Regions from separate parts of the Anaerobiospirillum sp. NML120511 genome, predicted to be linked through region 1. Evidence: predicted binding sites of a transcription regulator. Region 1 holds the regulator's gene; each other region holds the start of a gene.
What was found. The regulator sigma-54, encoded in region 1, starts transcription at its own class of promoters, with help from an activator protein. The targets are predictions, from matches to a motif close to TGGCACNGTTTTNGCTT.

Region 1 (8,066 bases):
GCACAGGAAATCCATGCCCATGCTTTCAAAAGCCACAGCTGAGGTAATAAAGGCCAGCATGATGCCAAAGTTATTGGCTGCAAAGAGATATCCTATCTGAGTCTGCATGCGCTCAGGGCTGACGTACTTGGTGCTCAGAAGCATAAAGCTGACCCATAGCGATGAAGCCACGCCCGAGAGTACATTGGCAATAAGAAAGCCATTGCCGGTGCTTTCCATAATACGAACCAGAGAGGCGCTGCCAGAGAAGGCGCAGCCGGCCACAATAATAAGCTTGTGACGGCCCAGCCAGTCAGCCAGCATGCCCATAGGAAAGCGCAGACTCATCTGCACGCCGCCGTAGATACCCACAATAATGCCTACGAAATCGGCAGTTACTTTCTGGGCCAGCAGATATGGTGCGGTATTAGGCACATAAATGTACTGGGCAAACCAGAACAGGGCGATGATTATCAGCAATTTGGTGTTCTGACTCATTGGAACTCCCAGATCAGAGGACAGTATCCGCAGCAGGCTCAGAGGATGACAGTGAGCATCAGAGGGCGGCATGGAAGGCATGGGAGCACCAGGATCCCTTGCCGGCAATAGCCACAATGGCCAGGCCGGGCTCAGGGCCGCATGCCATAAGGGAGGATGTAAACGTGACGGTGCTCCGGCCTGTTACTGACAGTAACAGGCCAGACAGCAGCACGCCCTGGCGCAGGCGCAGCTGATGACAGGGGCTCAAGTGCGGCTGACGCTGCAGTGAGCTGGTGCGGCTGACGACAGGGTGCGCAGGCGCAGACGTGGCTGATGCCTGTGGTGAGCTGGCACCGGCGTCTGTCAGACGGCGGCCCCTTTGCGGCGCAGGTGGCGGCGGCGCATGTAGTAGACAGCTGTGGCAATGGCACCGCCTACGGCCAGGACAGACTGGAAGAAGAAGGCCGTATCAAGTGAGGATGTTTTGGCAAAGAGGTAGCCGGCCACAATAGGAACGCCTGTCATGCCAATGGCAAACATGGACTGGAAGATACCAAGGGCTGTGGAGCGTCGGTAGCTTTCAATCTGGCTTAAGGCCTCAGATGAACACCAGGAGAACACAAAGCCGCCTGTAGTGCCCAGCAGCAGCTGGACAGGAATGAGGGCATAGACATTATCAAGCGATACCATCAGCACGCAGTACAGCGCCATACAAAGCTGGGAGGCGGTCATGAGTATGCCAGGTCCGATTCTGATGGCAAAGTGGGTTGAGGACATAAAGCATGAGGCTGTGTAGCTTGCCGTCATGGTCATGGTCATAATGCCTATCTGCCAGGCTGAGGCTCCCAGAGAGTGAGCCACCTCATTGGAAAAGGACATGGCCGTGCCCATCAGAATGCCCTGCTGGATCATGCCTATGACGGAAAAGAACCACAGTCTTCTGTTCCATGCTACATGAAGCAGATCGCTTATCCTTGGTACGCTGATGGAAGTGTCATGATGCTCTTTCAGGGTAAGGGCAAGGACAGTAGCTGCAGTGCCGCCGCATACGGAGAGCAGGCACATGAGGAACATGCCATAGTCCTGATAAAGGGCAGCTGAGGCCAGAAAGCCCAGCAAAATACCGCTGTTACAGGCAGCCAGCACATAGCCCATGCCGCGCTGGAGATTTTCCGAGGTCAGCATCTTGGTATGGAAGAGGATAAAGCACATCCACATGGAAGATGAGAAACCGGAAATGATATTGGCAATGAGGAAGCCCTCGCCTGTAGGCATGTACAGACGGATCATAGACGCCAGAGCTGCTGAGGCGCAGCCGGTAATAATCATGGGCTTGTAGACGCCTATTCTGTCAGAGAATATGCCTACAAAGATGCGGGTAAAGAAAGGAACGGCACCATAAAAGCCTACCACCAGACCTACAAAATCAGCGCTTATCTTCTGTGCCAGCAGGAAAGGGGTGGTATAAGGCACATATACGTATTGGGTAAACCAGAACAGTCCAATAATCAGCAAAAGACGAGCTGTCTGACTCATGATGACCTCTCGGGCGGCTGCCCTTATGAAGCATAGTTTGAAAATCCGCAGAAAATACGGCAGGTACCTGTTTTCAGGATGCCTAGACTAACAGCAAAATGGACAATAATCCATAGCGCTTATCATACCTTTCAATGACGCTTTATTCGTGGGCATGGATGCCCCCTTACGCATCAGGTAACGGACTGTGCAGGCGTAAAAATGGGGCAGCTGATGTGACGGGGCTGTGCGAGCCAGGCAGGCTATGAGTATTATGGCAGTCGCCGCTCGCCGCTCGCAAGGGGCAGTGCATGCTGGCGGAGGAGCTCTGGCTCAGGCACAGGCGCGGGCGGGGCTGTCGGCGCGGGAGGGACCTGAGTTTTAGATGGTGGGCAGAAACGAAAAAACCCGCCTGCGGCGGGTTCTTTCCTCGAATATCAGGAGGCGGGGCCTCCTGCTGTGTATAATGATGACTTTTTGCTGGTCCGGGATAGTTCCCGGATTTCCCGGCTGGGAAACTGTGGTCAGTCTCATCACCGCAGACATCGGTAACGGGAGTATCTGAGACCGTCCTGAAAGCTGGGCCTTACGGGGCCCTGGTGAATAACAGTGGTTGCTTTCCCTGAGAGGGTCTTTGGTACGCGGTACCCGGGGTGCTCAGCAGGGGGTTACTGTCTGTCCGCTTCAGGTGGTGGCGGTATGCCCCGTTTTCCTAATGTCCGGGACGGTGCCGCTTCAGCCATTACTCTGAGCCGGAACTGTGTTTATTCGTGCTTTTCCTTATACTTGACAAGCTGACGATCAACCTTGTCAATTAAGGCATCGATGGCTGCATACATGCTCTCATCTTCTGCTTCGGCGTGAAGTGTGCCACCAGCTACACTGAGATCGGCTTTTGCAATCTGTAAGAGCTTCTCTACAGTTAAGGTAACAGAGATGGAAGTGATAACATCGCCCTTGCGCTCGAGCTTGTTGAATTTGTCGGTGACATATTCATGAAGAGCGTCTGTGACCTTGAGTCCTACACCTTGGATGTTAATCTGCATATTTTGATCCTTAATCCAAACTTGTTGGATACCGAAAGTGAGGCTGACGTCCACCGCTGTTATCATGCCTGAGCATTAAATAGTCCAGAAAAGATATGGTTGGGTGCAGTATGAAAAAGGACTATCCGTAACAGTGGTTCCTACTGCTGGAAACTATCACTCAAAGCGAAGCTTTAAGGCAGTTGGTTGCCTGGTATTCTCCCGTAGTCGCAAAACTGTTTGAAAAATCATAGTCAGCGACGGTGATACCGCAGGCTAATGGGCTCGTCGTGCCCTGGGGGGTGTATTGCAACCTGTAAGTCCATATTAACCAAAATAAGCACCTTGTGTACAAATATGTTCGCAAGATTTGATGTATGTCTCAATATGGTCAAATTGCCTGAAACTTTTGACGAGGCCCGCAGCTGCGCCTTTTGGCTCTCAACTGTGCCTTTGATATGCCAGTTATACCAGCAGTGATAACAGGCTCAGACCAGGAAGTGCGCTCCCGTGTTTTCCTGCAAATACAGTGGTGCTCTCCAAAACAGAGCAGTCTGCACCAGTCCGGTCAGAGCAGGTGCCTGCCAGGCACAGCAGTCTGCATAGGGGGCAGGTGCCCATAGGGCAGAGCAGGCTTCATTGGTCATAGTATGTACCCATAGCCTTAGCCTGAGTATGAGCGCAGCGGGCAAAGCTGGTACAAGGGGTGGCAGCCGGATCAGGCAGCCACCAAAAACAAAGAGCGCCATAAAGGCGCTCTTTGTTTTTAGGATGGCAGGTCGGGATTTATACCAGACGCTTGCGCTGTGAGGATGAGCCAATACCCAGGGCCTCACGGTATTTGGCAATGGTACGGCGGGCTACGCAGAATCCTTTTTCCTTGAGCAGGCTGGCAATCTGGTTGTCCGAGTATGGACGGCGCGGATTTTCACTGCTGACAAGGGACTTGATCTCGGCACGGATAGCAGTTGAGGAGGCGGTACCGCCGCTTTCAGTGCTTACGTGGCTGGAGAAGAAGTACTTGAGCTCGAAAGTACCACGCATGGTGTACAGATATTTCTCTGTAGTCACACGGGAAATGGTGGACTCATGCATGGAGATTTCCTGGGCAATATCATTGAGCACCAGCGGCTCCATACGGTGTTCACCATAATCAAGGAAAGCCTTCTGATGGTCAACAATACAGCGGGCTACCTTAAGCAGAGTGTCATTACGCTTGGCCATACTCTGGATGAACCAGTTGGCCTCCTGCAGATTGGACTTGAAGAACTCCTTTTCGCGCTCATTGCGGGCATAGCAGGCAAGGGAGCGGTACTGCTCGTTAAGGCGCACACGTGGCAGAGCATCAGGGTTGAGAATAACGTCGTAATCTCCGTCCTTGTCCTTTACTACCAGCACATCAGGCACGATGTAATCAGCCTTTTCTCTGATGGCGGTGCGTCCCGGGCGTGGAGTCAGGGACACAATGACGTCATTGACCTTCTTTAAGACATCTTCCTTGACGCCCAGCTTGGAGCAAAGGGAGCGGTAATCGTGGTTGGACAGCAGATCAAGGTACTTGGAGACCACTTCATTGGCCATGCGTACCTCTTCGCTATGATCACGGGTCATCAGATCCTTGAGCTGAATGAGCAGACACTCCTGTACGGAGCGGGCGCCTACACCCAGAGGGTCGTAGTTCTGAATAAGCTTGAGGACGATATTGACGTCATCAATGGTGGCCTCTGGCCAGGTGACATTGATAAGAGCGAGCAGATCATCAAGGCTTTCAGTCAGATATCCTGAGTCATCAATACCGTCAATGATAACTTCAGCAATATAGCGGTCACGGCCCTTAAGCGGAGAGCAGTCGAGCTGCCAGGTCAGGTGATCGTGCAGATTGATCTGAGTTTCGCCCTCGTAGGCACCGTCATCGTCCATTACGGCACCCTTGCTGCGGGTGCGGGCGCTGTAATTGTCCTCACGGCTCAGATTATCAAGATTCTCCTGAGTGGAGGTGCTGCCCGGATCGATCTCAGGCATGGCAAGTTTGTCCGGCAGGTCACCGCCACCGGTATCAGTTACCTGGCTGTAATCGCCCATAGCTGCCAGATCAGCTGCCATATTATGGTCAGCAGATGAGAAGTCATCAAAATCGCCGCCACCATCGTGATCAGGAGCGTACTCGATGCTGCTGCTGCCACGCATGGTGCTGTCACTGCCCATAAGCTCATTTACCGAGGCAATTTCGCTCTTACCGTCATAGCCGGCCATGTCGATATCAGCACCCTGGAAGGAGGCATCGTCGTTGAACGGGTCATAGACCTCACTGTCGTTCTCCATGCGCTCACGCTCAGCCATGGCATCAAGAGACTCCAGGTTGGCATTGGCAATGGACTCGTCAATCTCCAGAAGGGGATTGGTTTCAACGGTCTGCTGAATCTCCTGACGCAGATCAAGAGTTGATAACTGCAGAAGACGGATAGCCTGCTGCAGCTGCGGTGTCATGGTTAAAGTATGGGTCTGGATTGCTCTTAACTGGAGCGAGTTTCTCAAACCGGCCATGGTTCTGATCCTATAAAGAGAAGTTCTTACCCAAGTAGACTTCCTGAACTTTCTTGTTGTTCAGTACTTCCTGTGCCGTACCCTGGGCAATAATTTCTCCAGCGTTCACTATATAAGCTTTGGCACATACGTCTAAAGTCTCGCGGACATTGTGGTCAGTGATGAGCACGCCAATGCCACGGTCTCTCAGGTGCTTGATAATATCTTTGATGTCGGAAATTGATATCGGGTCAACACCGGCAAAAGGCTCGTCCAGCAGGACGAATTTCGGGTTGGCTGCCAGGGCGCGGGCAATTTCCACGCGGCGGCGCTCGCCGCCTGACAGGGCCATACCTGAGCTCTTGCGGATATGCTCGATATGGAATTCTTCAAGCAGCTCGTCTACGCGCTTTTGCATTTCAAGACGACTCTGCTTTTTCTGCAGCTCCATTACACTGAGGAGATTCTCCTCAACGGTAAGTTTGCGAAAAATGGAGTTTTCCTGCGGCAGGTAACCAAGACCTGCCTGGGCTCTTTTGTGCATGGGCATGTGAGTGATATCGACGTCATCGATGGTCACATTGCCGTTTTCTGTAGAGATAATGCCCACAATGATGTAGAAAGAAGTGGTTTTACCGGCGCCATTTGGTCCAAGAAGACCGACAACACTGCCACTTTCGATGCTCAGACTTACATCATTGACCACCACACGGTCCTTGTAGGTTTTTTTGAGGTGATTGGCTTGAAGGAGACTCATAAACGACCTTTCTTGTAACAGGTTATGAGGCCCGCTGACCTTAGGCGGAGCGGGCTTTCAGGAAGGGTCCTTACTGTTTGTTCTTATCTCTGGAAAAATCAGCAGGTACGAAGGTACTTGAGACGCGTCCGCCCTGACTGTTGTTGTTTGATGCTCTCATTTTCTGAGTGCTGATATTATATTCGATACGCTCGCCTGTCATGCGCGACTCACCCTGCCAGATAGAGGCACGGCCGGCCAGAACAATGCGTGTTTCCTCAGGAATGTAGCTCAGCGTACTGGCGCGGGCTTTTATAACGCGTCCGTCATCCTGTTTCTGTTCAAAGGTGACCGGGTTGCCGTAAGCCACAATGGACTTGAGCGCCCCCTTGGGACTGCGTGTTACCTCTACCTTGTCTGCCTTGAGTTTGATTGAGCCCTGGGTGGCTTCCACGTCTCCGGAAAACAGCAGTTTATTGGCCTGAAGATCAGCACTCTGCTCTACTGACTGAACGTTGATAGGCTGAGTATGATCGCTTTTAAGAGCCCAGGCCGGGCTCAGACTTAACACGGCGGCAGCCAAAATAACCCTGCTGCTATGGGTAATAAACTGCATGAGGTCTGTCCTTGATCACAAAAGTCTTGCGGTTGAGATCCACTGAGTAGTCCGATCCTTCATTAACGAAGTTCTGACCTTTGATGGTAATTTTCGATGTCGAACTGATTACATTCTTCTCCATGTCAAAGTAGACATAGGGGGTAGTGATTTCCTTGATGGCAGCCGTAGGAAAGTTGGGCGTCATACGGATATTGCCGTGGAGTGAGGCCTTTTTGTTAAATATAACCTCTCCCTGGTCGGCCCTGAGCTGCCAGCCCTGGGAGACATTGTTCTTCTCGTTATTGTAGAAAAAGCCTATAAGACCGGTGGTCCTTACCAGATCACGGTTTTTGTAAAAACTTACACTGTGGGCAAATATGCTGTGGGTAATAGTACCCTTGTCCGTGTATACCTCGGCAGTGAAGTCACGGGCTTCGAAGGTAGGGTAGCGTACCTGAATTTCGGCATTGCTCAGCTGTCCTGTCAGTGCTGAGTAGCGGTACATGAGTCCGGCTACAATGGACAGCAGGGCGGCAATGATAATAGATCTGAGAGTAACGCTCATTGATGCTGCTCCTGGAGTACAGGTAAAGAACAGAAAAACAGGAGCTGTAAGGTGAGCTGCACGGCAAATGGGACATGGCCCGCATAAAAATGGGCTCCTTATGATAACCGACCGTGATTTTCAGTCTCATCCTCGTGATATGACAGGATGGTTCATATTTCTCCAACAGGTCACTATTCTAGCTAAATTTGACAAATTTTTGGCCCAGAATTTGCCTTAATTTGGGAAATAAAATTGACCCCACCATGCCTGAAATTCATCTAAACACGATAAATATCAGCTTTAATGCGATTTTTTGAACTTGCTGATACTTGATCCTCATCACCTTTTCTTTATGCTCTTTTCAGGCTCAAAACCCCACCCAACTCGTCATACGACTTCAATTTTGCTCCTGTAAGAGCTTTTGAATTGTGTTTTTATGCTTCCGAAAATAACAAAAGGGGGACGTTATGCTAACGTCCCCCTTTTGTATTGTATCTGCACCTGCAGAACCCTTAGCCCTTAGCCCGCAGCCTCAGCTGCACCGGCTGCCCTGGGGCCGCAGTCGCTGAGCAGCCGGTACCGATGCAGGAGCAAGACCGGCAGGCAGTGCTGCAGGTGTTTACTGGGCTGTGGGTTTGTCATCGCCTGTTTTGCCCAGCAGCA
Region 2 (8,066 bases), on a different contig from region 1:
ACCTTTGCTGGTCAGACCATCCTTCAGGGTAAAGGCAAGGGCCTTATTCCTAATGATGGAAAACTGGTATTCCAGGTAGGCGCTAACGCAGGTAATACCCTGTTTCTTGACTGGACATCAGCTTTTACTTTAAGTGCCATTGCATCTCAGGCAGGTATTACAGCTCAGAATGATCTTAAAGATTCAAAAGCGAAAAAAGGTTTTACAGAAAATGCTAATGGCGGCATTCGCTTTGCAATCTCAACAGCCTCTCGTGCTACCTATGTTCTTGAGAATATTGACAAGCTGATCCAGGCTGTGGATTCCAAGCGTGCCGGACTTGGTGCTTTACAGAATAGAATGGAAAGCACTATTCGTAACCAGGCAAATATTTCCGAGAATCAGTCCGATGCCCGCAGTCGCATAAGAGACACAGACTTCGCCTCTGAGACCGCTGCTCTGACTCAGAATAACATCATTCAGCAGGCCTCTCAGACCGTTCTTGCCCAGGCTAATCAGCGCCCTACTATTGCGATCAACCTGCTTGGTCAGTAAACAACACAACCGATTTATTCTTTTTACTCTCTTTCTCATCGAGGCGGGCATAAGTCCCGCCTTTTTTACGCCTGTAATATTTTTGTAAAGCGATATTGTGGCAACTTCATGTCAAATATTCACCATAAAACGCCAGGAATTGCCGGGGATATTGCTGACGATAAGGTTTTAATTATCGTTAAGTTGCTATAGATACGGCATTTATAAAGCGTTTATCATGGTTCATGGCTACATTTATGTCATCTGGCCCGCTTGTTGCTAAATTTCATTACACAGAATTTGATAAAGGTCTGCCCAATAATTCCAAGGCAGACAGGCCTTGGATATTGATACGACCTGCGTAGTTGAGGTCGGTAATTCTATGCGATAAAGGAGATAAAAATGGCCTTATACGTTAATACAAACGTCTCGTCCATCAATGCTCAACGCAAGCTGAGCAATGCAACCCTGAGCTTAAATACCAGCTACCAGCGCCTCTCTTCAGGCCTGCGTATTAACTCTGCAAAGGACGATGCAGCAGGTCTCCAGATCTCCGACCGCCTGACCTCACAGATCAATGGCCTCAACCAGGGCAACCGTAATACCAACGATGGTATCGCTCTGGCTCAGACTATTGAAGGTGCCCTGGACGAAACCACCAACATGCTCCAGCGTATCCGTGTGCTGGCTGTACAGTCCGCTAACGGCACCAACTCTCAGAAAGATCGTGACGCTCTTCAGGAAGAAGTAACACAGCTGTCCGAAGAAATTACCCGTATTGCCAACCAGACAACTTTTGCTGGTCAGACCATCCTTCAGGGTAAAGGCAAGGGTCTTATTCCAACTGACGGCAAACTGGTCTTCCAGGTAGGCGCAAACGCCGGCAACACCCTCTCTCTCGACTGGGTCTCAGCTTTTACCTTAAGTGGAATTGCTTCTCAAGCTGGTCTCAATCAAGGTGAGCTTAAGGATGCCGCTGCAAAGAAAGGCTTTACAGAAGATGGTGGTGCTATTCGTTTTGCTATCTCAACTGCATCTCGTGCTACCTACGTACTGGAGAATATTGACAAGCTGATCCAGGCTGTTGATTCTAAGCGCGCCGCACTTGGTGCTTTACAGAATAGAATGGAAAGCACTATTCGTAATCAGGCAAATATTTCTGAAAATCAGTCCGATGCCCGCAGCCGCATAAGAGACACAGACTTCGCCTCTGAGACCGCTGCCCTTACTCAGAATAACATCATTCAGCAGGCTTCTCAGACTGTTCTGTCCCAGGCTAATCAGCGCCCTAATATTGCGCTCAGCCTGCTTGGTCAGTAACTACATAAAGATTTACTCTCTTTCTCTCTTTCTCATCGAGGCGGGCCCAGTTCCCGCCTTTTTTACGTCTGTATATCTTGTTTTGTAATGCAGTTGTTGCCAGGCTAAACGGCAATTACGTGCCCCGTCAATATTATGCCAGGTCGAACCAGGCATAAATGGCAAAATTGTCCTGTAATTACTGCCACCTGTATAAAAATCTATGCTTTTTGTTTTGTACAGCGTCAATTTTTACACCTGGAGAACGTTTCTCTGGGAAAACACTCATTTAAGATTGATTATGTGTAATATTTTTTACGCTTTATAAAGCGCTTGAATATGCCTTTTATAAAGTTTTTATTGTTCATATAAAACAGCTTATATCATCACCTGGCCTGCATGTTGCTACTTATCAGGTATCAGAAGCATAAGGGTCTGCCCAGTATTTCCAGGGGAGACAGACCTCGGAAATACAGTCGATCAGTGTAGTTATGATCGACACGACCTTATTGATAAAAGGTCGCTCGCTCTGAACGATAAAGGAGAAAAATATGGCCTTATACGTTAATACTAACGTCTCGTCCATCAATGCTCAGCGCAAGCTCAGTAATGCAACTCTGAGCCTGAACACCAGCTACCAGAGACTGTCATCTGGTCTGCGTATCAACTCAGCAAAAGATGACGCAGCAGGCCTGCAGATTTCAGACCGTTTAACCTCACAGATTAACGGCTTAAATCAGGGTAACCGTAATACCAATGATGGTATTGCCCTTGCCCAGACTATTGAAGGCGCCCTTGACGAAACTACCAACATGCTGCAGCGTATACGTGTGCTGGCAGTACAGTCTGCTAACGGTACCAACTCAGCTGCTGACCGTAAGGCTCTTCAGGAGGAAGTAACCCAGCTTTCTCAGGAAATTACCCGTATTGCCAACCAGACTACTTTCGCCGGTCATGAAATTCTCATGGGTGCCAGTGTTGGCCTCATTCCAAGTAGCGGTGAGCTTAAGTTCCAGGTTGGCGCGAATGCAGGAAACACTTTATCCCTCAACTGGAAAGATCCTTTTACATTAAGCGGTATCGCAGACCAGGCAGGTATCAATAAGACCAATCAGCAGGATAATAATGCCAAGTTTGGTCTTATGAAAGATAATAAGAACAATAATGCTATCCGCTTCAGTATTTCTACCGCTTCCCGTGCTACCCATGTGCTTGAGAATATTGACAAGCTTATTCAGGCTGTTGATTCCAAGCGTGCCGGACTTGGTGCTTTACAAAATCGCATGGAAAGCACTATTCGCAATCAGGCTAATATTTCCGAAAATCAGTCTGATGCCCGCAGCAGAATTCGTGACACAGACTTCGCCTCTGAGACCGCTGCCCTGACTCAGAATAACATTATTCAGCAGGCTTCTCAGACCGTACTGGCCCAGGCTAACCAGCGCCCTACTATTGCTATTAACCTGCTCGGTCAATAAACAGTTTTTTTCTCTCTATCTCTTTTAGTTCTCTATCTTTCTCTCTCTTATTTTTCTCTTTTTTATTCTCTTTATTCTCTCTATCTCATCGAGGCGGGCAAAAGTCCCGCCTTTTCTATGCCTGCATATATCGATATTTGTCTAAGCTATAAATGGCCTGATTATGTGGCTGGTGCTTATGCAAAGGTTTGCATTGGGAGCAGGATTTTCCAGGGTATGGCCAGTATATTTTGTTTTATTTTGGTGCAATTGCATGGTTATTACAGGGAATACAATTATTAATGTTTTGTTTTGGTGCACTGGCACCACTGGCCTGTTTTTGTTGCTTAGAATGCAGGTACAACGCAGTTGCAGCCTGATGTGGTTCAATCCTGCTGCATTATGGCTTTATGGCCGCACTTACCGGTGAAGCACTTTATCTGACCGGTGTAAGAAACCTGCTTAATCAGTTTCTTATTTTGCGGTGCTTTGCTGCGCTGTACACAGCCTGGCTGAGCCACCCTGACTGTCTGAGGGTGGCGCAGTCTGAAGCAGAAAATGCAGGGCTTGAGGCCTTTGCTTTTCACCTTGTGCTTTTCAGGTCTGGAATATCTATTTTGTTTTTATCTGCCGTGCAGATAAGCGAGGCAAACATGTCATATCGTAACTTTGCCTCCTGTGAGTACGGTTATCGTCCGGGTTATCGACCTGCATATCAAAATTGCAACAATAACTGTTTTGAGAGCAATTACAGCATGTGCTGGAATGACCGCGCGATGGACCGCCCTGAGCAGGAGAGCTTTGGAGGCCACCATGCAGACTTTAGCTAAAATGAGCGCATTTTTCGGTAAAACCTTTGCTTTCTGGGTTATTGCCGCCGCGATTATTGCTTTCTACTTCCCAGACGCCCTTAAGTTCCTTGCCGGCTATATCAGCATTTTGCTTGGTATTGTGATGTTTGGAATGGGTCTTACCCTTCGTGCCAAGGACTTCTCGGAAGTCGTGAAGCGCCCTGTAGACGTCATTATTGGCGTGGTGGGCCAGTTCGCGATTATGCCTCTTTTAGCCTATATTCTCTGCCTTGTGCTCCAGCTCCCTGCCGAAATTGCCGTTGGCGTCATTCTGGTAGGATGCTGCCCTGGCGGCACCGCCTCCAACGTCATGACCTTCCTTGGTCGTGGAGATGTACCACTGTCTGTGACTATCTCCGCCTGTACTACAGTCATGGCTCCAGTAGTCACACCGGCCTTAATCTACCTCTTTGCCCAGCAGTGGGTAAGCGTAGATCCGGTATCCATGTTCATGTCCATTCTGTACATCATGGTTCTGCCTATCGTAGCTGGCGTTGTGGTAAATGCTTTATTTGGCGGTTTCGTTCGCAGTGCCGTATCAGTTATGCCAATGATCTCAGTATTTGCCATCGTGGCCATTGTTGTAGCCGTAGTTGCTGTAAGCCGTGATCAGATCGCCCGTACCGGCCTGTTAATCTTTGCCGTAGTCATTTTGCATAATGTTCTTGGTCTGGCTCTTGGCTATGCTCTGGCAAAGGCTTTCCGTATGGACCTCAAGAAGCGCAAGGCCCTGTCTATCGAAGTAGGCATGCAGAATTCCGGTCTGGGCGTTGCTCTTGCCATGGCCCACTTCAATCCACTGTCCGCAGTTCCAGCTGCCATCTTCTCTGTATGGCACAATATCTCCGGACCAGTCCTGGCCACCGGCTTTGCCAATATGAACGATGATCAGGACAGCGATGATTCTGCCAGCGGCGAGGGCAATGATTTTTCTGACGAGCACGAAGAATTTGCTGCTCCAGCCCAGGGCGCTGCCCAGCAGGCCTGATTTAAGGTAAGTTAAGACGGCAACCCGATGGCGGCCGCATAGCGCGGCCGCCTGAGCCGCAGCACTGGTTGCATTATTGGATGCAGCATCAGCTGCAGTATCACCAGCCGTGCGGATCAGTTGCTGTGCTGCTCTCTTACTTACCTGAAAACACAGTTTTATACTGGCAGAGATCAGGATCTGATAACAGGTATTCCTGTCTGGCATACCCCGGTTAAAGGTACAGCCTCTCCAACCAGGAGGGCTGGCTTACACAACACCTTGTACTCTGGCTGACAGTACCCGCATACACCCCTCTGCCTGACACTATGCTCCCGGCGCCCATGCAGCTGTCTTAACCGCAGCGCGATACTTCGAAGCTGCTATGCTGCGCGCTGCTGCAAGGCTGCGCACTGCTGTGTAGCTGCGAAGTTGCGCGCGGATGCAAAGCTGCGCGCTGCTCAATGCAGCTCACTGCTCAAAGCATAATCACGCTTAAAGCAGTGTTATTGCTGCAGCTGCAACTTAACATTACGTGCCGGAGCGACATCAAACAAGTTTTTGGCTTAATTATTTAACAGCACAGCACTGGATTCTGTCTCAGGGCGCTTAACTTATTGCGCCGCCATGCTCACACTGAAAGTTCTGTAAGGCTTATCTTTATTTCTGTCCTTGTAAGGATTTGATGCCGTGATCTGAGCACAGACATCCGCATAAGGTTTTTTGCTGATGCTGCAGGAGTTCCTCATGAGTCTCAATAACACCCCAACCAAATACATCTGGTTCAACGGCAAAATGGTTAACTATGCTGATGCCAAGGTACACGTTCTTTCCCATGCCTTACACTATGGCACTGCCGTATTCGAGGGTATTCGCGCCTATGCAACTCCAAAAGGCCCATGCATTTTCCGTCTTGACGAGCACATTGACCGTCTTTTCAACTCCGCAAAGATTTACCGCTTCCCTGTTCCTTACACCAGAGAGCAGATCAAGCAGGCCTGCTGCGACATCATCGTAGAAAACGGACTTGAGTCCGGCTATATCCGTCCTCTGGTATTCCTGGGTGAAATCGGCCTTGGTGTACGCATCCCTGAGGGTGCCCAGGCCTCTGCCATGATCGCTGCCATGCCATGGGGTGCCTATCTTGGTGAGGAGGGTCTTGAGAAGGGCGTTAAGGTTGGCGTATCCAGCTGGAACCGTCTGGCTCCAAACACCATTCCTACCGAAGCCAAGGCTGCCGGTAACTACTTAAGCTCTATCCTTATCTCCAATGAGGCTCACCAGAATGGCTATGTAGAAGCCATTGCTCTGGATACTGACGGCTTCATTTCCGAAGGTTCAGGCGAAAACGTATTCTTTGTCAAGAACGGCGCTATCTACACAGCTCCATTTACCAATGGTCTGCTGCCAGGTATTACCCGTCACAGCATCATCACTATTGCCAAAGAGGTCTTAAACATCCCTGTATACGAGCAGAAGCTCCAGCGTGAGATGTGCTACCTCTCTGACGAGGCTTTCTTCACCGGCACCGCCGCTGAAATCACTCCTATTGCCTCTGTCGATGGCATTGATGTCGGCCCAGGCCACCGTGGCCCAATCACTAAAAAGCTTCAGGAAGTATTCTTCGACCTGGTATCAGGCAAGATTGAAGACAAGTGGGGCTGGCTCACTCCAGTTAAGAAGTAAGAATAATTAAGCCTGAGTCCGTAAAGCGGACTCGTGAAGGGCCCCTCCCGGGGCCTTTTCTTTCCCCGATTTTTTATCCCTGAGCTGGCACTGCCAGAGCATTATTTGAAAACAGGTGACTGTGCGTCCTGGGGACGTATCCCTGTTTTTTCATTTGTTTTTATGCCACTTGATATCAGTCGATGCCACTTGGGGACCTGACTCACAATGTGAGCCTGAAAGGACAGCAAATGCCTAAATACCGTTCCAGCGTTACCTACGAGTCCAAGAAAATGGCCGGCGCCCGCGCCTTATGGAAAGCAACCGGCATGAAAGATGAGGACTTTGGTAAGCCTATTATTGCCGTAGCCAATTCCTTTACCCAGTTTGTTCCTGGCCACGTTCATCTCAAGGATGTAGGCACTCTGGTAGCCCGTGCCATTGAGCAAGCCGGCGGCGTTGCCAAAGAGTTCAATACCATTGCCGTGGATGATGGCATTGCCATGGGTCACTCCGGCATGCTCTACTCACTGCCAAGCCGTGAAATCATTGCCGACAGCGTTGAGTACAGCGTCAATGCTCACCAGGCTGACGCACTGGTATGTATTTCCAACTGTGACAAGGTAACCCCAGCCATGCTCATGGCCGCTATGCGCCTGAACATCCCTGTTATCTTCGTCTCCGGTGGCCCAATGGAAGCCGGCAAGATTGAGGGTAAGGACAAGCTCGACCTGGTCGATGCCATGGTTATCGCAGCTGACCCTAACGCTACTGATGAGCAAATCATTGAAGTAGAAACTGCCGCCTGCCCTACCTGCGGCTCCTGCTCAGGCATGTTCACAGCCAATTCCATGAACTGTCTTACCGAAGCTCTTGGTCTTGCCCTGCCAGGTAACGGCACTATCGTAGCTACCCATGCTGCCCGTAAAGAGCTCTTTACCTGTGCCGGTGAAATGATTGTCAAACTGGCCCGTCAGTACTACGAGCATGACGATGACCGTGTACTGCCACGCTCAATCGCTACCAAAGCGGCCTTTGAAAATGCAATGACTCTGGACATTGCCATGGGCGGCTCTACCAACACAGTACTGCACCTGCTGGCCGTAGCCAGTGAGGCTGAGGTTGACTTCACCATGAGTGATATCGACCGCCTGTCACGCAAGGTACCTCACCTGTGCAAGGTAGCCCCTTCCACTCACAAATACCACATCGAAGATGTACACCGTGCCGGTGGCATTATGAGCATCCTGAACGAGCTCAATAAGGCATCTCTGCTCAATACTGAATGCCGTAATGTTCTTCAGATGACTCTTG
Region 3 (8,066 bases), on a different contig from region 1:
GTGCTGACCGGCCTGCAGCCAAGCTACCAGTACCGTTTCAAGTACGTCATGCCTGATGGTCAGGAGCAATTTGACAACGACTGGGATGCCGAGTCTTATGCCCCTAATCCATATGGTGGCGAGAACTCAGTGTTCACCACAGCCCAGCAGAACTAATCCTGCACGGCAGATAAGACAGCCCCAGGTGCTGTCTTACTGCAATACGGCCCGGCCACCTGCCTCACCGGCCGGGCCCGCTCCAGCCTCCGGCATCAGCCGGAGGTCTGGCTGCTCAAACTGTCCTTCCTGAATGACTGCCCTGGCACTGTCCCCTGCCTTACACTCCCTCTATCCTCTCCATACTTTCCCTCATAAGCACTCTTCTGCCTTTACAGCACTTTACTGCTGGTGTCGATTAGCCATGCCTGTTTGCTTTGCAGTCAGGCACGATCACGGTAATTAACCCTGTACAGTGGTTAACGCCTGAGGGCCGATATTGAGGATGGCTGTCAGAGGTATACCCCGGTTCTCAGCATGGCTGGAACTGCTGCAGGCTATTCGTATACCTGTGCTGCCATACCTGTAAGGCAGAGCTCTGTCATGGGCATAGAGCATAGTGGTGATGCTTCAGACCTTCCTGATATGGATAGACGTGATATTCCATAGTCTTGCCTGACAGGTCCTGTACGCCGCCCTCTCAACGGGGCAGCAAGCCCCGGTACACAAGGACAGGACCGCCTCCCCATTCCACAGGTTGTCAGTGGTGCCACTTTCTTTAACTTTTGGCTCCTCTGTTTTTAACAAAGATACACGCCCACTCATGGCAACCTCGATGGCTTATATAAGGGCGTTGGTACAGGTTGAGAACCTCTTGTCAACTGCCATGCGGCACAGTAATGTGATGGCCGTGTTAATTTTTTTTGAAAAAGTTGTTGACATGTGATCTGCATCTCCATATAATGTGCTCATTCAATCGCGGGGTGGAGCAGCTCGGTAGCTCGTCGGGCTCATAACCCGAAGGTCGTAGGTTCAAATCCTGCCCCCGCAACCAGTTTTAAACTGGTCAGCCTGCTCCAATGACGACGCAAATCAGCAGCTTTAAGCTGCTTTTTTCGTTTCTGGGTCCTGCAAAATTCTCCTGCAGCCCGTCGCCTCCACGGCAACCTCCCATCAGGCGCTATCCCGCCGCAACTCATCTGAAGACCTCTAATCCCCTATTACCTCTCATCGCATGCCAGTAATCACTGGTCAGTACTCTATTGCCTTCAGGCTCTGTCCAGACGTCAATATCATTTGGGCGTGGCACAGGTGATTAAGAGGGCCTTGAGTTTATCTAAGCCGTTATGGATCCTCTAAACAGCTTCTTACATGTTCATCTCCAGATCCATGCCTCTTTATTAAAGCGGTCAGCTCTGTTGCCCCAGAAGCGAAAAAGCGGACCAGTGGCCCGCTTCGGTTAAAGAGAGAAGTAATTGATTATCTGCCCAGTAAGCTAAGAGCGATAGTAGGACGCTGGTTAGCCTGAGCCAGCACGGACTGTGAGGCCTGCTGGATAATGTTGTTCTGGGTAAGAGCTGCAGTCTCAGAGGCGAAGTCAGTGTCTCTTATGCGGCTGCGGGCATCAGACTGGTTTTCGGAGATATTAGCCTGATTACGGATAGTACTCTCCATTCTGTTTTGTAAAGCACCAAGTCCTGCGCGTTTGGAGTCAACAGCCTGAATCAGCTTGTCGATATTGGCTAAGGTGTTGGTAGCCAGTGAAGCCATCGAAACAGTGAACTCAATTGTATTGTTCTGATTTTTTAACAGGCCAGCGGTTTTGGTAGTCTGCTTGTCATGCGCAATACCCGCCTGATCTGCAATACCACTTAAGGTAAAACCAACAGACCAGTTGAGATTAAGAGTGTTACCGGCATTAGCACCTACCTGGAAAGTAAGCTTTCCATCAGCTGGAATAAGACCTTTACCTGCACCCTCAAGTACTACCTGGCCTGCAAAAGTGGTCTGCTTGGCAATACGTGAGATTTCAGCTGAAAGCTGTGCAACCTCTTCCTGAAGAGCTTTACGGTCTGATGCAGAGTTAGTACCGTTAGCGGACTGTACAGCCAGCACGCGGATACGCTGCAGCATGTTGGTGGTTTCGTCCAGGGCACCTTCAATGGTCTGAGCCAGGGCAATACCGTCATTGGTGTTGCGGTTACCCTGATTGAGGCCGTTAATCTGGGAGGTCAGACGGTCAGCAATCTGCAATCCGGCAGCATCGTCCTTAGCAGAGTTAATGCGCAGACCTGAGGACAGTCTCTGATAGGAGACATTCAGGTTTAAAGTGGCATTACTGAGCTTCCTCTGGGCATTGATAGAGCTGACGTTCGTGTTAACGTAAAGGGCCATAATCTTTTCCTTTCTCTCTCAATTATCTTTATATCCAGTACTTCGAAAGTATGCATATACGTACTGCATTGTTGGTATAGATTCATGCAACGCTGGTGCCACTCAGGCTCTTAAAAACTCCCCTTTGATGACAGCTGCACAGCCACACAAAAGTAAAAAGCGGGCCAGTGGCCCGCTTAGGTTAAAGAGAGAAGTAATTGATTATCTGCCCAGTAAGCTCAGAGCGATAGTAGGACGCTGGTTAGCCTGGGCCAGCACGGACTGGGATGCCTGCTGAATGATGTTGTTCTGGGTAAGCGCTGCGGTCTCAGAAGCGAAGTCTGTGTCTCTTATGCGGCTACGGGCATCAGACTGGTTTTCGGAGATATTAGCCTGGTTGCGGATAGTGCTCTCCATTCTGTTTTGTAAAGCACCAAGTCCTGCACGCTTGGAGTCAACAGCCTGAATCAGCTTGTCGATATTGGCTAAGGTGTTGGTAGCCAGTGAAGCCATCGAAACAGTGAACTCAATTGTATTGTTCTGATTTTTTAACAGGCCAGCGGTTTTGGTAGTCTGCTTGTCATGCGCAATACCCGCCTGATCTGCAATACCACTTAAGGTAAAACCAACAGACCAGTTGAGATTAAGAGTGTTACCGGCATTAGCACCTACCTGGAAAGTAAGCTTTCCATCAGCTGGAATAAGACCTTTACCTGCACCCTCAAGTACTACCTGGCCTGCAAAAGTGGTCTGCTTGGCAATACGTGAGATTTCAGCTGAAAGCTGTGCAACCTCTTCCTGAAGAGCTTTACGGTCTGATGCAGAGTTAGTACCGTTAGCGGACTGTACAGCCAGCACGCGGATACGCTGCAGCATGTTGGTGGTTTCGTCCAGGGCACCTTCAATGGTCTGGGCCAGAGCAATGCCGTCATTGGTGTTACGGTTACCCTGATTGAGGCCGTTAATCTGGGAGGTCAGTCGGTCAGCGATCTGCAGACCTGCTGCATCGTCCTTAGCTGAGTTAATACGCAGACCTGAAGACAGTCTCTGATAGGAGACATTCAGGTTTAAAGTGGCATTACTGAGCTTCCTTTGGGCATTGATGGAGCTGACGTTCGTATTAACGTAAAGGGCCATGGTTTTTTCCTTATTCTCTCAATTTCTCGTTGCATGACACACGTAAGGCATTAAGTACGTGTTCTGCATTATATGAACAGTTTCATGCAACGCAGGTGCCATTGCTTCCCTCAAGGCAGGCTCCTTGTGGCTTTAACGTCAATAAACAGAAACCAACAGGCTCTTTTATGACTGAAGCTTATGAGTCAAATGGCCTTGACTGTATTAAGCCAGAACGTGTCGCAATCTTGTCATGGCACAAAGACCGGCCGCCAGACAGCAAGTATCCGACTGCTCTTAAAAAGCTAAAAAGCGGGCACGAGGCCCGCTTTAGGTAAAGAGAGAAGAGTAATGAATTTATTATCTGCCCAGTAAGCTCAGCGCAATGGTAGGACGCTGGTTAGCCTGGGCCAGCACGGACTGAGATGCCTGCTGGATGATGTTGTTCTGGGTAAGAGCTGCAGTTTCAGATGCGAAGTCTGTGTCTCTTATGCGGCTACGGGCATCTGACTGATTCTCGGAAATATTGGCCTGATTACGAATAGTACTTTCCATTCTGTTTTGGAGAGCACCAAGTCCAGCACGCTTGGAATCAACTGCCTGGATAAGCTTATCGATATTAGCTAAGGTATTGGTAGCATGGGATGCCATTGAGACAGTAAACTCCATTGCATTGCCGTTTTTAAGAAAGCCTGAAGTTTTAGTCTGTTTAGCTGCTGCAATACCAGCCTGATCCGCAATCATGGAAAGAGTGAAGCCGGCAGACCAGTTTAATTCCAGTGTATTACCTGCGTTGGCACCTACCTGGAAAATCAGCTTACCTTTATTATTACCATTAGCAGGAATAAGACCGGTACAGCCATCCAGAACCTGCTGACCAGCAAAGGTGGTCTGACGGGCAATGCGGGAAATTTCAGCAGAAAGCTGAGAGACCTCTTCCTGAAGAGCTTTGCGGTCTGCTGCTGAGTTAGTACCGTTGGCAGACTGTACAGCCAGCACACGGATGCGCTGCAGCATGTTGGTGGTTTCGTCCAGGGCGCCTTCAATGGTCTGGGCAAGGGCGATACCGTCGTTGGTGTTGCGGTTACCCTGGTTGAGGCCGTTAATCTGAGAGGTCAGACGGTCAGCGATCTGCAGGCCTGCTGCGTCGTCCTTGGCAGAGTTGATTCTAAGGCCTGAGGAGAGGCGCTGATAGCTGGTATTAAGGTTCAGAGTGGCATTACTGAGCTTCCTCTGGGCATTGATGGAGCTAACATTCGTATTAACATATAGAGCCATAATCTCTTCCTTAATCTCTCTATTTTTCGCGACTCATGTATGTCACAGCATAGGATAGACATACTGCATTATTGAAATAACTACATGCAACGCAGGTGCCATTTATTCACGCAAAGCTGATAGCTACGGGCTTTGCAGCAGAAAAATGCATGGCAACAGATACCATTTGCAGATTGAAAGAGAGGCAAATATCACGTTATTTATCAAAGGCATATGACCATGTTCACGTGCACACCTGCATATCTTCTGGCAGTCATCGCCTCTACATTTAGCGCACTCTGCACAGGCCACTGCACGAAGTGGCTCTCATGCCCCCCATGCATATCCTCGACAGTGCTCAGTCCCTGGTACGTGCTCTTTGGAGGCAGCTCCTGATGGTCCATATGATGAAAAGCTGATACAGGCCACGTCACCTAGGCTCCATTACCCCCATCATCATTCTTTCCCGCCTAAATGCGGCAAAGCTGCCAGCCGGATGGTCCGACTGGCAGCTTTGTTCTATGTATTATGACGGCCGCAAAAGCCATATGTATTCTGTCTGCCGTGAAAAGCTGTGGGGTGCGGCTCTGTTTTTTGTGGGGACTGTGGATGGCTTTTTGCTCTGGCTGAGTTTTGGGTCAGCGTGCGTGGTATTCGCTCATCATCAGCTCCTTGCCCTGGAGGCTGCGGTACTCGAATGCGGCCTTGAGCATGAGGGAGCCGAAGATAAGGTGGAAGCGGCTCTTCATCTGGGCTGTAGTCTCTCCACTGGCGCAGTACATGAGCAGGTCGTCCCTGATTATCAGCTCGGTGTCCGGGTTCTCGCTCATCTCAAAGATACGGTACGGATCCCATCCTGATGGTCTTGGGGTGTTGGTGGCCAGGATACTGATGCCGCGCAGCATAAGTCCCTGTTCCTCTTCGTAGAAGTCATCGAAGTTTTCAAAGGAGCCAAAGCCGTCGGTCTCGCCGTCATAGGAATAGTGGTAGGTCACCTGGGCAAGGCTCTTACGTGAGTGCAGCTGCTTGGCACAGTGGCCCATGATGCCTATACCCGCCTCAAGCTCAAACTGGGTGAACAGGCCTGCGTCTATGCCCTCCTGGGCAGCACTGCGGGCTGCATTGCTGTCAAGCTTGAGCCTTGCTACAAAGCTGCAGTCCTGATGGGCCATGTTATCGAGATCCTTAACCTCAGGTTCATCAAGATCCATGTAGACGTCGACATCGTCTGCAGTCAGGCCGTAATCTCCAAGTCGGCTGAGCAGGCTGTGGATACCCTCCATCTGGTTGACGCTGCCCGGACGGAAGTCGTAGAACACAGGAAGAGGATTGGAGGACAGGTCGACTACCACCTCAAAGGTGGCAAAAGGAGCATCTTCGTCAGCGTAAGGATTGTCCCAGTCAGTTCTCATGTAATCCACGAGGCGCAGCTTTTCATAGCCGATGAACATGATCATTGAAGCCTGAACATCGGTCTCATCGGTAAGCCAGCTGCTGTAGCGGCGGGACTGGACAATAGAGCGGCTGAAAGCATCAATAAATGTATTGTCGATAAGCTTTTCAGCTTCATCTATTTCCCAGCTGCTCACACCGTCAGTCAGAGCTGACATCTCATACTTGCGAACGAAGTTGTTGAAAAGGTCGTGACTGAACTCGTCATTAATCACCATAAAGCACATGAGGAGCTCTATGATGCGGGCAAAGCGATTGAGGTCGTACTGTGGGAGGTGATGAGCTTCATTGAGAGCGTTGACAATGGCAGCATAGACGCCAATGTCCCATGAGGCATTCTCGATCTCAATACAGTATGCGATCTGACTTGCCTCCTCCCATGTCAGGCCACACTTGTCCACGTAGTAATGGACAATCTGCGGTCTGTCGCTCAAATCCCTGGTAAATCTGTGCATAAAAGCGCAGGTCTCCTAATTCCGACTTCTTTTTGCTGTTAGTCAAAAGCCCTGTGGCTGCGGCATATTCCTGATGCGGCATTCAGGACACAATGGTGAAATCTCTGCAAGCAATGAGCCGCCATGCTCAGGCTGGTCATAATAATCATTTAGCCAGGATAAAGTGGTATGGCAGGCCTGACTGCCAGGCTGCTTAACCTCTGGCCGCCAGGCTGCCGGGCTGCCGTGCCATGATCGCCGGACTGCCGTGCCATCGTCGCCGGTCAGCTGGCTGTTAGTGATGCAATGAGGCCCCTATGCTATCACAGACAATTACGCCCAAATTGAGTCTTAACAGTTTTTAGCAAGTCAGAGGCCATAAGTGGCCGAACACAGCCCATACTGACGCCTGCTGTGTGCATAATGCACAATGTGCACAGCCATGCAGCAGCCGGGCACCATAAAGGACTGGCCCGGGGTCTGGCTGCGTAAGGAATGACCGGAGCTGCGGCCGCCTGCTGGGCGGGCCGGATTCAGCGTGGCCCGAGGGCGGGTTGCAGATAAGCGGCCAGGCCCAAAATAACAAAAGCCCTGTACGGACTGTACAGGGCTCCTGGCAGGCTCTATGGTTATCAGCATGAGCCGATAATGGCAGACCACTGGCCGCTGCGCGTAGCGCTTTGCCAGGGCCGCCGGGAACGCATAGTTCCTTGTATTAGACCTTCTCGCGGATACGGGCGGCCTTACCGGTACGGCTGCGTAAGTAGTACAGCTTGGCACGGCGAACGTCACCACGACGGGTAACCTTTACGGAGGCGATCATTGGGGAGTGGGTCTGGAAGACACGCTCTACACCCTCACCGGAAGACATCTTGCGAACGGTGAAAGAGGAGTTTAAGCCACGGTTACGCTTGGCAATAACGTTGCCCTCGAAAGCCTGTAAACGGGACTTGTCGCCTTCAACTACACGAACCTCAACACGAACGGTGTCGCCTGGGTTGAACTGTGGGATGTCCTGACGGAGCTGCTCTTTCTCAAGCTGGTCAATAATTGGATGACTGGCCATTTTTTACCTACCCTAAAACAAAATCTTTTTAATCCTCGAGCTTCTTTTGCTCAAGGTATTCGTCAAGAAGCTTCTGCTCTTCACGATTAAGTAATCTTGACTGCAATAAATCAGGACGTCTCTCGTAAGTTCGGGACAATGCCTGCTGCAGTCGCCAACGACGGATCTTTTCGTGATTGCCGCTCATCAGTACCTCTGGTACCGCCATCCCGTCTATGACTTCAGGACGGGTGTACTGAGGAAAGTGCAATAAACCATCGGCAAAAGAATCCTCATGGGCATTACGTATATCCCCCAGAACTCCTGGAACCATACGTGATACCGCATCGATGACACACATTGCAGGGATTTCACCACCCGAGAGCACGTAGTCACCGATTGAAACCTCCAGA
Region 4 (8,066 bases), on a different contig from region 1:
TCATCTTAGCAAACGGCTAAGGTGATACAAATAAAAACTGGCACTATTTTATAGAACGCCTCTTTACTGGGGTAGGGGGTTCTTTGAAAAAAATCGACGATTTATTGTGCATGCACTGATTTTTAGCAACTTCTCTTGCTGATTCTGGCTTTCTGAAGCATCCTTCTTTAATAAAACCGGTAGAAGAATGCTGTGCGGTTCAGATCACCAGAAGCGCCTGATAAAGCTACTTTACCCTGTCGCAAGGTATGGCTTAATTACAGGCTTTTGTAGAAATATCTACACCCCACACTTAAACAGTACGTACGTACGTACGTACATACGTACGTACCTACGCACGTATATGCCGGGAGGAGATGGGCCGGGAGGTTCGAGGTCTCCTGGCCTGCTCTGTCCTGTTTTTCATTTTTGAGGTATGAAAAACAAAACACCTGAACCGGCATATGGCTGATTCAGGTGTTGAGTACAGTAACCGCCGGGCCGGTGCCTGTTGCAAAGGCTGGAACCGGCCCGTGGTGTGGCGTAGTACCGGCCAAAGCCGGAGTGAACGCCGCACAGGTATGAATTATTCGATGAAGTCGTTGTCGGCTGCACCACGGGACAGCATAATCTGACCGGAGTCGGCCAGCTTGTGAGCAATAGCCAGGATTTCCTTCTGAGCTGCCTCGACGTCGGAAATCTTGGTAGGACCCATGGACTCCAGATCTTCCTTGAGTGATTCGCGGGCACGGGTAGACATATTGGAGTAGAACTTCTCTCGCAGGCCTTCGTCGGCACCCTTGAGGGCCTTGACCAGTACGTCGTTTGGAACGTCGCGCAGCAGGGTCTGAATGGAGCGATCGTCCACAGCACCGAGGTTCTCGAATACGAACATGAGGTCCTGAATCTGCTGACCCATTTCCTTGTCCTGAGCCTGAATGGCGTCCATGAGCTGGGTCTCGGTGTTGTTGTCCAGGTAGTTCATGATGTTTGCTGCAGACTTCAGACCACCAATCTTGGCTGTCTGAGTACCAGCAGAACCGGCGAACTGCTTCTCCATAATTTCGTTGAGTTCCTGTAATGCAGCAGGCTGAACTTCCTCGAGAGTAGCAATACGCATGATAAGGTCAAGACGTACTGTCTCAGGGAACTGACTTAAAATCTGGGCTGACTGCTCAGGATCCAGATAGGACAGAACAATAGTCTGAATCTGAGGGTGTTCGTTCTGGATAATGGTAGCAACCTGACGGGCGTCCATCCACTTGAGGGAATCCAGACCGTGGGAACCGCTGCCCATGGAAATCTGGTCAACGAGGTTGTTGGCCTTGTCTTCACCCAGAGCGGCAACCAGAGCATTCTTAACGAAGTCAGAGGAACCAAGACCGATGTTGGAGTGCTTGGTGATGTTGGTCAGGAAGGTCTTGTGAACGGCGTTCACGGAGTCCTGATTGAAATCCTCAAGTTCGGCCATGCGGATACCGAGCTTCTGCACCTGCTTTGGCTGCAGATTACGGAACAGAGTAGCGGCATCATCCTCAGAGAGGGAAAGCATCAGGATCGCGGCCTTATCAATACCGGAGAGCTTCTCCAGAGCCATCTTCTCGTCATCGGACAGCTCAAGGCCATTGGAGGATGGCTGTACAGGATAGCCTGCATTTCCACCACCCTGTCTCATCAAAGCACGATCTGACATAGCAAACCTCTAAAAGTGTTATTAATCATGTGCCCGGGGCTCAGCCCCTGACACTCTCCTGCAGCTGTTATGGCACTGCCGCATGGCTTGGGCGGCGTGCCGGGCTGTCAAGAGCTTGACGAATCTGTCTGTTGCTGTGACAACAGCACCTGAACAGCTGAACTCTGGTATCAAAGGTCAGGTGTTCAGGTCCTGAACGGACAAAGGGGCGGGGCGAACCCCACCCCCCTGATTAGATTTTGATATTTGAGCTTAAACGCCTGATGGAGGCTTGTTACCCTTCTTCTTATCCTTCTTGTCAGCCATGTCGGAGTTAATCCAGTCACGGAGTACTTCGGCAGAGAGCTGAGGTTCGTTGGATACCAGGGTACGTACTGCGTTGAGCAGATCCTCATCACGGTGCAGGTTAGGCAGTTCGATGCCACCTTCACGGTTGATGTTGTAAATCTGGTCGGCCAGTTCGTTCTGAGCGGCAATCAGGTTGAGATCATCCTCACCACCCAGGGCTGAACCATTGTCCATCTCCATCTGCTGCTCGTAGGCCAGGTCTTCGGCGCTCTTGCCACGGAGCAGGCGGTTGATCATTGGGCGGACTACGAATACTACGAGTACCAGGATGATGAGCACGGCACCGGCGATGCGCAGGATACGCAGGAAGGCTTCCTGCTGCCACCAAGGCAGGGCTGGCTTGATATCATCATGAGGGAAGGAAACACTGGCTACCTTAACGAAGTCGCCACGGGTCTCGTTTAAGCCCAGACCGCCGCGAACCAGATCAGCGATCTTGTCGAGATCCTCCTGAGCGCGTGGCACGTAGCTCACAGAACCGTCAGGAGCTGTCTGCCGCATGTAGTCAACTGCTACGGATACGGTCAGACGCTGTACCAGGTTAGTAGGACGGATAGTGTGACGTACAGTGGTGTCTACTTCGTAGTTACGTACGGCCTCACGGCTTTCGTTCTGAGGAGTATTGCTCTCACCTTCCATGGCAGTGCCATTACGCAGCTGCTGTGGGATGGTGGCATTGGCAGGTGGCTGGTTGGACAGGGAGCCTGGAACACCATAAGGAGTGCCTTCTTCCTTGGAACCTACCTGCTCGCGCAGAGTCTCGGAACGTACGGACTGGTTGTCAGGGTTAAAGAACTGACGGGTTTCCTCTTCGATGGTGGTGTCAAGGGTGACATCAACTTCGGCAGAGTAATTACCCTCACCAAGCATAGGGCGGAGGATGGTATCGAGCTTGTCGCGATACTGGGCCTCACGCAGGGTACGCATTTCAAATTCTTTCTGCAGACGGTCATCACCATTGGTAGAGGTGTTCTGATCGCTCAGCAGACGACCATGCTGGTCGGTCACAGTAACGTCCTTGGCCATCATGTTGTGGACAGAGGAGGCTACAGTGAAACGAATGGAGTTTACGTTGTCAGGGGAGAGGTAAGCACCGTTCTGTAATGTCACTACTACGGCAGCAGATGGGCGCTGCTGGGCACGTGAGAAGACATTATCACGTGGAATGGCCAGTAACACAGTGGCGTGCTCTACACCATTGATACGGGAGATGGCATTGGCCAGCTGTAACTCACGGCTGTGCTTGATACGCTCGGATTCCAGACGCTGGGATACACCAAAACCGTTGTCCTTGAGAATAAGGGCATCCTGCTCGGCGATCTTGTTTACGGCTACACCGTTGCGCAGCATGGCTTCACGTACCTTGTTGTAATCGTCCACGTGTACGAGAATGCTGTCACCGTTTAAGGTGTAGTTAAAGCCCTGGAGAGAAAGGAAGTCGATAACCTTGCCCAGCTCTTCTGGAGTGTAGCGGCCCAGTGAGCGCTGTGACTGTAACTGGGAGCTTGACTGCAGTGAAAGCAGGCCAAATACGGCGCCGGTAAGGAATAAGACCAGGAAGCCCAGAATAATGAGCTTTCTTAAGATCTCACCATTGCGCAGGAATTCGGAGACACGACCCTTGAAAGTGGAAGCAGCCGGTGGAGAATTTACGGTGCTGCCCAGGGTGCCGCCGATGCGGTTATTGTTGACTACGCCATCATCCCCATCGACATTATCGGAATCAACATTATTGGTTCTGTTGAGATCATCCGGATTCTGATCAGCCTGATTTACCAGAGCTGTGCCAGGTTCCTGAGGATTTGAGCCTGCGGCCACTGGGAATGAATTCTCTGACATTTTCTATCCTTTACAACGAAAGTTTAAATCTGCATCTGCATGATTGACTGATAAGCGTCAACCAGTTTGTTGCGGATCTGTAAAGTTGCCTCGAAAGATAAGCTTGACTTGTTGGATGCGATCATCACGTCAGCCAGGGTAACAGAACGGTCACCTACGTCAAAACGGCTCTGCAGGGATGCAGATTCATTCTGGATGACGTTTACGTTCTCAAAGGCATCCTTTAAGAGCTGCTTGAACTCACCAACAGACTGACCGGCTGAAGTGGTTGGCTGATAAACCTTGGCAGTATCACGGTTCTCAACAACGCCATTGTTGAAAGTACCGTTGATGTTGGCAGTGGCCTTTTCGCGTAAGGCGCGGGCAGCACTCTGACCATCGAAATAAGGGCTGTGACCGCCAATCTGACCAAAGGTGTTACGACCGTCCTGCATGAGAGCGGTAGTGCCCATACCCTGAGTCATGGCGTTCATCTGCCTGTTCATCTGCTCAAGTTGGCTTAATAAGCCGCTGTTGGAAATGTGTTCGATGCCCATTTTATAGCTCCTGTCAGATTAATGACTAAATATCAAATCTGACAGTATACAAGTCAAAAAGCATGCCACACTGCCAAAATACCCATTAAAACGGCATATATATCAGCTTTATCTGTGGTTCATTTTAGAGCAAAACTGCTTTTCGACTGTAGAAAATGAGGCATTTGAGCGCAGGTTTTCAGAACCTGTCGGGCCCCTTTTTCAGGCCCTGAAAATTGTTGGGGAAAAGCCACTCTGAGGCATTATCTCTCCCGGGGTTTCTCCTGACTGCTGCACCACGGTGACAGCACACATGGGCCCTCCATACACTGGACGTACTGCATCACAGAGCAGACGTACAGAATCAGTGTCGACGCACAGGGCAAAAGCCTTTGTGTGATGACCCTGGGAGCAGAGCTTTCTGGCCTTATGTTTTCAAGCTAAACCGAAAAAAGCCGCCTAAAGGCAGCCGGTCTCCTGACAAAACAGACAGGTGATCCTGACAATTATAATATTTTACTGATCATATTGCCCGGTCTGTGTCGCAAATTTTTGCAAAAATCACAAAACTGCGCCCTCTGAGAGCATGTACATAATGACATAGCAACAACGGTCGATGCACTCTCACCTCCTGGCGCATGTAATTCCGCTCTGCTGTGCAGACATATGGCAGGTAAGCCGCAGCTACTGAGCATCAGGAAAATTACGTGTATGCACGGACTTGTACACATACCTGTGCTAGCCGCTAAGCACAGCTTCTCTGCTGATGCAGCCTTACTCTGACTGCGGCCGCGCTCTCACATCAACGCAACCCAATAGCAGCCAGACTCAGAGCCTGCTAACTCACAGGCATCAGGTACAGGGAGGGCCGCAGCAAGGTTGTGGCAGGAAGACTGCTGCAGGCAGACTGCTGCAGGCAGGCCTTATGTGGACAGCGGATATGCACACCAGGTGTGCAAAACAGGCAGTGCCGTCCATTGAGCTGCTCAATGCCGCTCACGGCTATCTGTACATCACAGCTCCCGTTACAGGAACATCCTGAGACAAGTCCTTGCGCCATAAACTCTGACAGTACAGAGTGCTGATGACATGGGACGTGTACATCAGCACAGGCAGCATGCACAGAGCAGTCTGTAAGGACAGAGACGCCTGCAAGGACAGATACAATGGCCAGCGACTCAGAACCGACAATGTCGGTCAGCAATATCATGTCAGCCTGGCCGGTCAGCCACGCAAGTTAAGTAATATCGTAGCAGCCATGCTGTTCTGCCACTCCGGTCAGCCACGCTGCGCAGAACTGACATGGACGCAGCTTTATGCCTTGAACTAAATCCAGGCAGGTTGAGCTCCATGACAGGGGCTGTCATTGTTGAGTGTGACAGGAAGTTAACAAAATTAACCTGGCATGTCCCGCGTCAAATATGGCGAAATTACCATAGAAAAAACCGTAATGGTTACTTCCAGACTAACTTTATATTACTTTTAGAGCAATACTGTTATATCAGGCTAACTGCCATGCAGGTATTAAGATCCCCGTATATTCCCTGAAAACAGCCTAAGGGGCTTTGTATAACAGTATATGACGGCTTGTCACACATCTGACGCTTTCAGGAGAGCATCTTCCAAAATTAATTAAGTCCACGTCTTCCCCATCAGCAAATATAAACTCCCGTCCGTTTGCAACGCCAAAGCACAGCAGCGCCTCCACACGCCAGCTTCTGTTCTGTCCTGACATATCCCTATCCATGCATTATCAGGCATCTGATAATCACGCAACTTCAAACCAGCTGATGCCCTGCAGCGCAAAACCAGGATCGTGACGATAAGGCACTTTCCCATCCTGGAACCCATTATGCCCGTTGCTATGACCACTGCCGGGCAAATGCATATGCTGATGACGGTCCTGCAAGTCAGGCTGATAGCCAGATATTGCAAGTAACCAGGCCCTTACTGTCGCTTCATATTTCTGACAGGTATGCATCTTGATGCGTGCACACCGTAGCAACTGCTGCATCTGCCTCAACCTCCACCTGGTTTTACCTGGCAAAACCTGGAATACCCCACTCCGGATAAGGTTAGAGAACCAGATGATGTCTCACAGCATGGACCATAACTGTCTTTTATCCCCTCTAAGCCCCATGCGCCAATATAAAGACGCTCCATAAATTCATCTGTACAGCAGCTAATATACAGTGATGTCACTCAATAATGGGCCTGAGAGCAATGAGCAAAGGGAAGAGTTCATGCCAATGACCCCAGGGCCGCTCTGCGGCCGTAGTTCTGCAGCCCTGAATGAAATGCCATAAACTCAACACAGCCATAATGACAGGCCCCCTGCTGGCGGTTGCCCTGCAAGTCACTGCAGGGGCTGGGAACAGCAAGGCATGCACCCCGACCTGGTGTCAGTATTTTGCGCACTAATGGCCCTTATTCAGTGACAGGTACTTCACTCATACAGACACCCCACCCCCAAGAGACATAGCCTTCCCCTATATAGCCACTGCACATGCTCAGGGACAGGGCCTGCACTCATAAAGCCTGGCTTAATGCCCTGGGACATGTCCTGTCATTGAAGCAATGACATACGGCCACGTTCGCTCTTCTGAAATGATTGAGTGCAGCAACAACTGCAGTGCAACTAATGCACAGGCAGCAGCGCTGCCTTACTTGGCCAATAAGTCTGAAGCTCAGTATGAGGGACGGTACTGCCTGGCCCATGTTGCTGTCTTAACTGAGCTGGCCCGTTGCAGATCGCCTGAACATGTCAGATATGCGGACTACAGGCATGAAAAAAGCCTCATAAATGAGGCTTTTTTCATATCAGGTGCTGACGATGCGCTGCAGTTTATCGGCTCTGCAGTTCATCAGATCTGCAGCGCACGGCCTGCACACCTTTAAGGGAATATTATGTGTCTGAGCCATGAGCCTGGGGCCTTTGATAAGGATGCAGGCTAAAGCACTGGCTGCAAGAGGTCAGATGCAAGGCGCTCTGCGCCATACAATACGATACGGTCTTTTGGCCCGTAAGGCTGCTGTTATGGCGCACTGGTGAGCTGCCGGGGGCTGTGCGCATTGCACGTTGCACGTTGCCCTTTGCACACTGTCTTATGGCTTTGTTGCCTGGCGGCTGTCTAATTTTCCGCAAATCAGGACTTGAGCAGGCGGAAGATACGAATCTTGATGGCCTTACGGTGGTCGGTGTAGCAGACATAGAGCAGATGGTGACGACGGTCCACCTGCATGTATGGTGAGGTGAACACTCCCTTTGGCTCATCCTCAAGACGCAGCAGCTCGGTAAAGCTCCTGCCATCGCTGGATACATATATAGCAAGTGGAGCACCAGCCTCAGGATCGCACTTGTCCTTGTCAGTTACCAGCTTGCCGCAGACCAGAAGACGGTTCATGTAGGTAACGCAGTCAATGCCGGCCAGATTGTTATACAGAGGCACTGCATATGGCTCAGAGAAGGTGCTGCCGGCGTCCTCGCTGTCGGCTACATAGACCTGACTGCCACGGGCACTCATAATCATATGGACGCGGGAAAGCTTCTGCTCAAGTTCTTCCTTGCCAAGGGAACTCAGATCATTGTCTTCTGTAGCGTGATTGCCCAGATCCTCAAACAGAGCTGCCTGAACTACACCATTGGCAAAAACAGCTTTTGCAGATGCTTCCTTGAGCTCGGTACTAGGAGT

Region 2: the regulator sigma-54 is predicted to act here: its motif matches at 2,204-2,220, upstream of MXE39_RS10625 (flagellin).
Region 3: the regulator sigma-54 is predicted to act here: its motif matches at 4,828-4,844, upstream of MXE39_RS08740 (flagellin).
Region 4: the regulator sigma-54 is predicted to act here: its motif matches at 4,447-4,463, upstream of fliE (flagellar hook-basal body complex protein FliE).

Annotation. Positions count from the first base shown of each region.
Region 1 is NZ_JALKIK010000005.1:66,909-74,974, forward strand. It holds gene MXE39_RS02490 (MFS transporter) at 1-477, opposite strand, end outside; gene MXE39_RS02495 (MFS transporter) at 823-1,995, opposite strand; gene raiA (ribosome-associated translation inhibitor RaiA) at 2,739-3,020, opposite strand; gene rpoN (RNA polymerase factor sigma-54) at 3,786-5,534, opposite strand; gene lptB (LPS export ABC transporter ATP-binding protein) at 5,554-6,279, opposite strand; gene lptA (lipopolysaccharide transport periplasmic protein LptA) at 6,350-6,874, opposite strand; gene lptC (LPS export ABC transporter periplasmic protein LptC) at 6,855-7,421, opposite strand; gene MXE39_RS02525 (HAD hydrolase family protein) at 8,023-8,066, opposite strand, start outside.
Region 2 is NZ_JALKIK010000044.1:27,301-35,366, reverse strand. It holds gene MXE39_RS10635 (flagellin) at 1-534, shown strand, start outside; gene MXE39_RS10630 (flagellin) at 916-1,833, shown strand; gene MXE39_RS10625 (flagellin) at 2,364-3,290, shown strand; gene MXE39_RS10620 (hypothetical protein) at 3,680-4,099, shown strand; gene MXE39_RS10615 (bile acid:sodium symporter family protein) at 4,101-5,108, shown strand; gene MXE39_RS10610 (branched-chain amino acid transaminase) at 5,835-6,773, shown strand; gene ilvD (dihydroxy-acid dehydratase) at 7,004-8,066, shown strand, end outside.
Region 3 is NZ_JALKIK010000029.1:22,907-30,972, forward strand. It holds gene MXE39_RS08720 (hypothetical protein) at 1-156, shown strand, start outside; tRNA gene MXE39_RS08725 (tRNA-Met) at 954-1,030, shown strand; gene MXE39_RS08730 (flagellin) at 1,456-2,370, opposite strand; gene MXE39_RS08735 (flagellin) at 2,572-3,486, opposite strand; gene MXE39_RS08740 (flagellin) at 3,826-4,743, opposite strand; gene MXE39_RS08745 (hypothetical protein) at 5,361-6,608, opposite strand; gene rplS (50S ribosomal protein L19) at 7,324-7,674, opposite strand; gene trmD (tRNA (guanosine(37)-N1)-methyltransferase TrmD) at 7,703-8,066, opposite strand, start outside.
Region 4 is NZ_JALKIK010000004.1:9,785-17,850, forward strand. It holds gene fliG (flagellar motor switch protein FliG) at 566-1,576, opposite strand; gene fliF (flagellar basal-body MS-ring/collar protein FliF) at 1,925-3,859, opposite strand; gene fliE (flagellar hook-basal body complex protein FliE) at 3,883-4,395, opposite strand; gene MXE39_RS01805 (hypothetical protein) at 6,143-6,388, opposite strand; gene MXE39_RS01810 (exo-alpha-sialidase) at 7,521-8,066, opposite strand, start outside.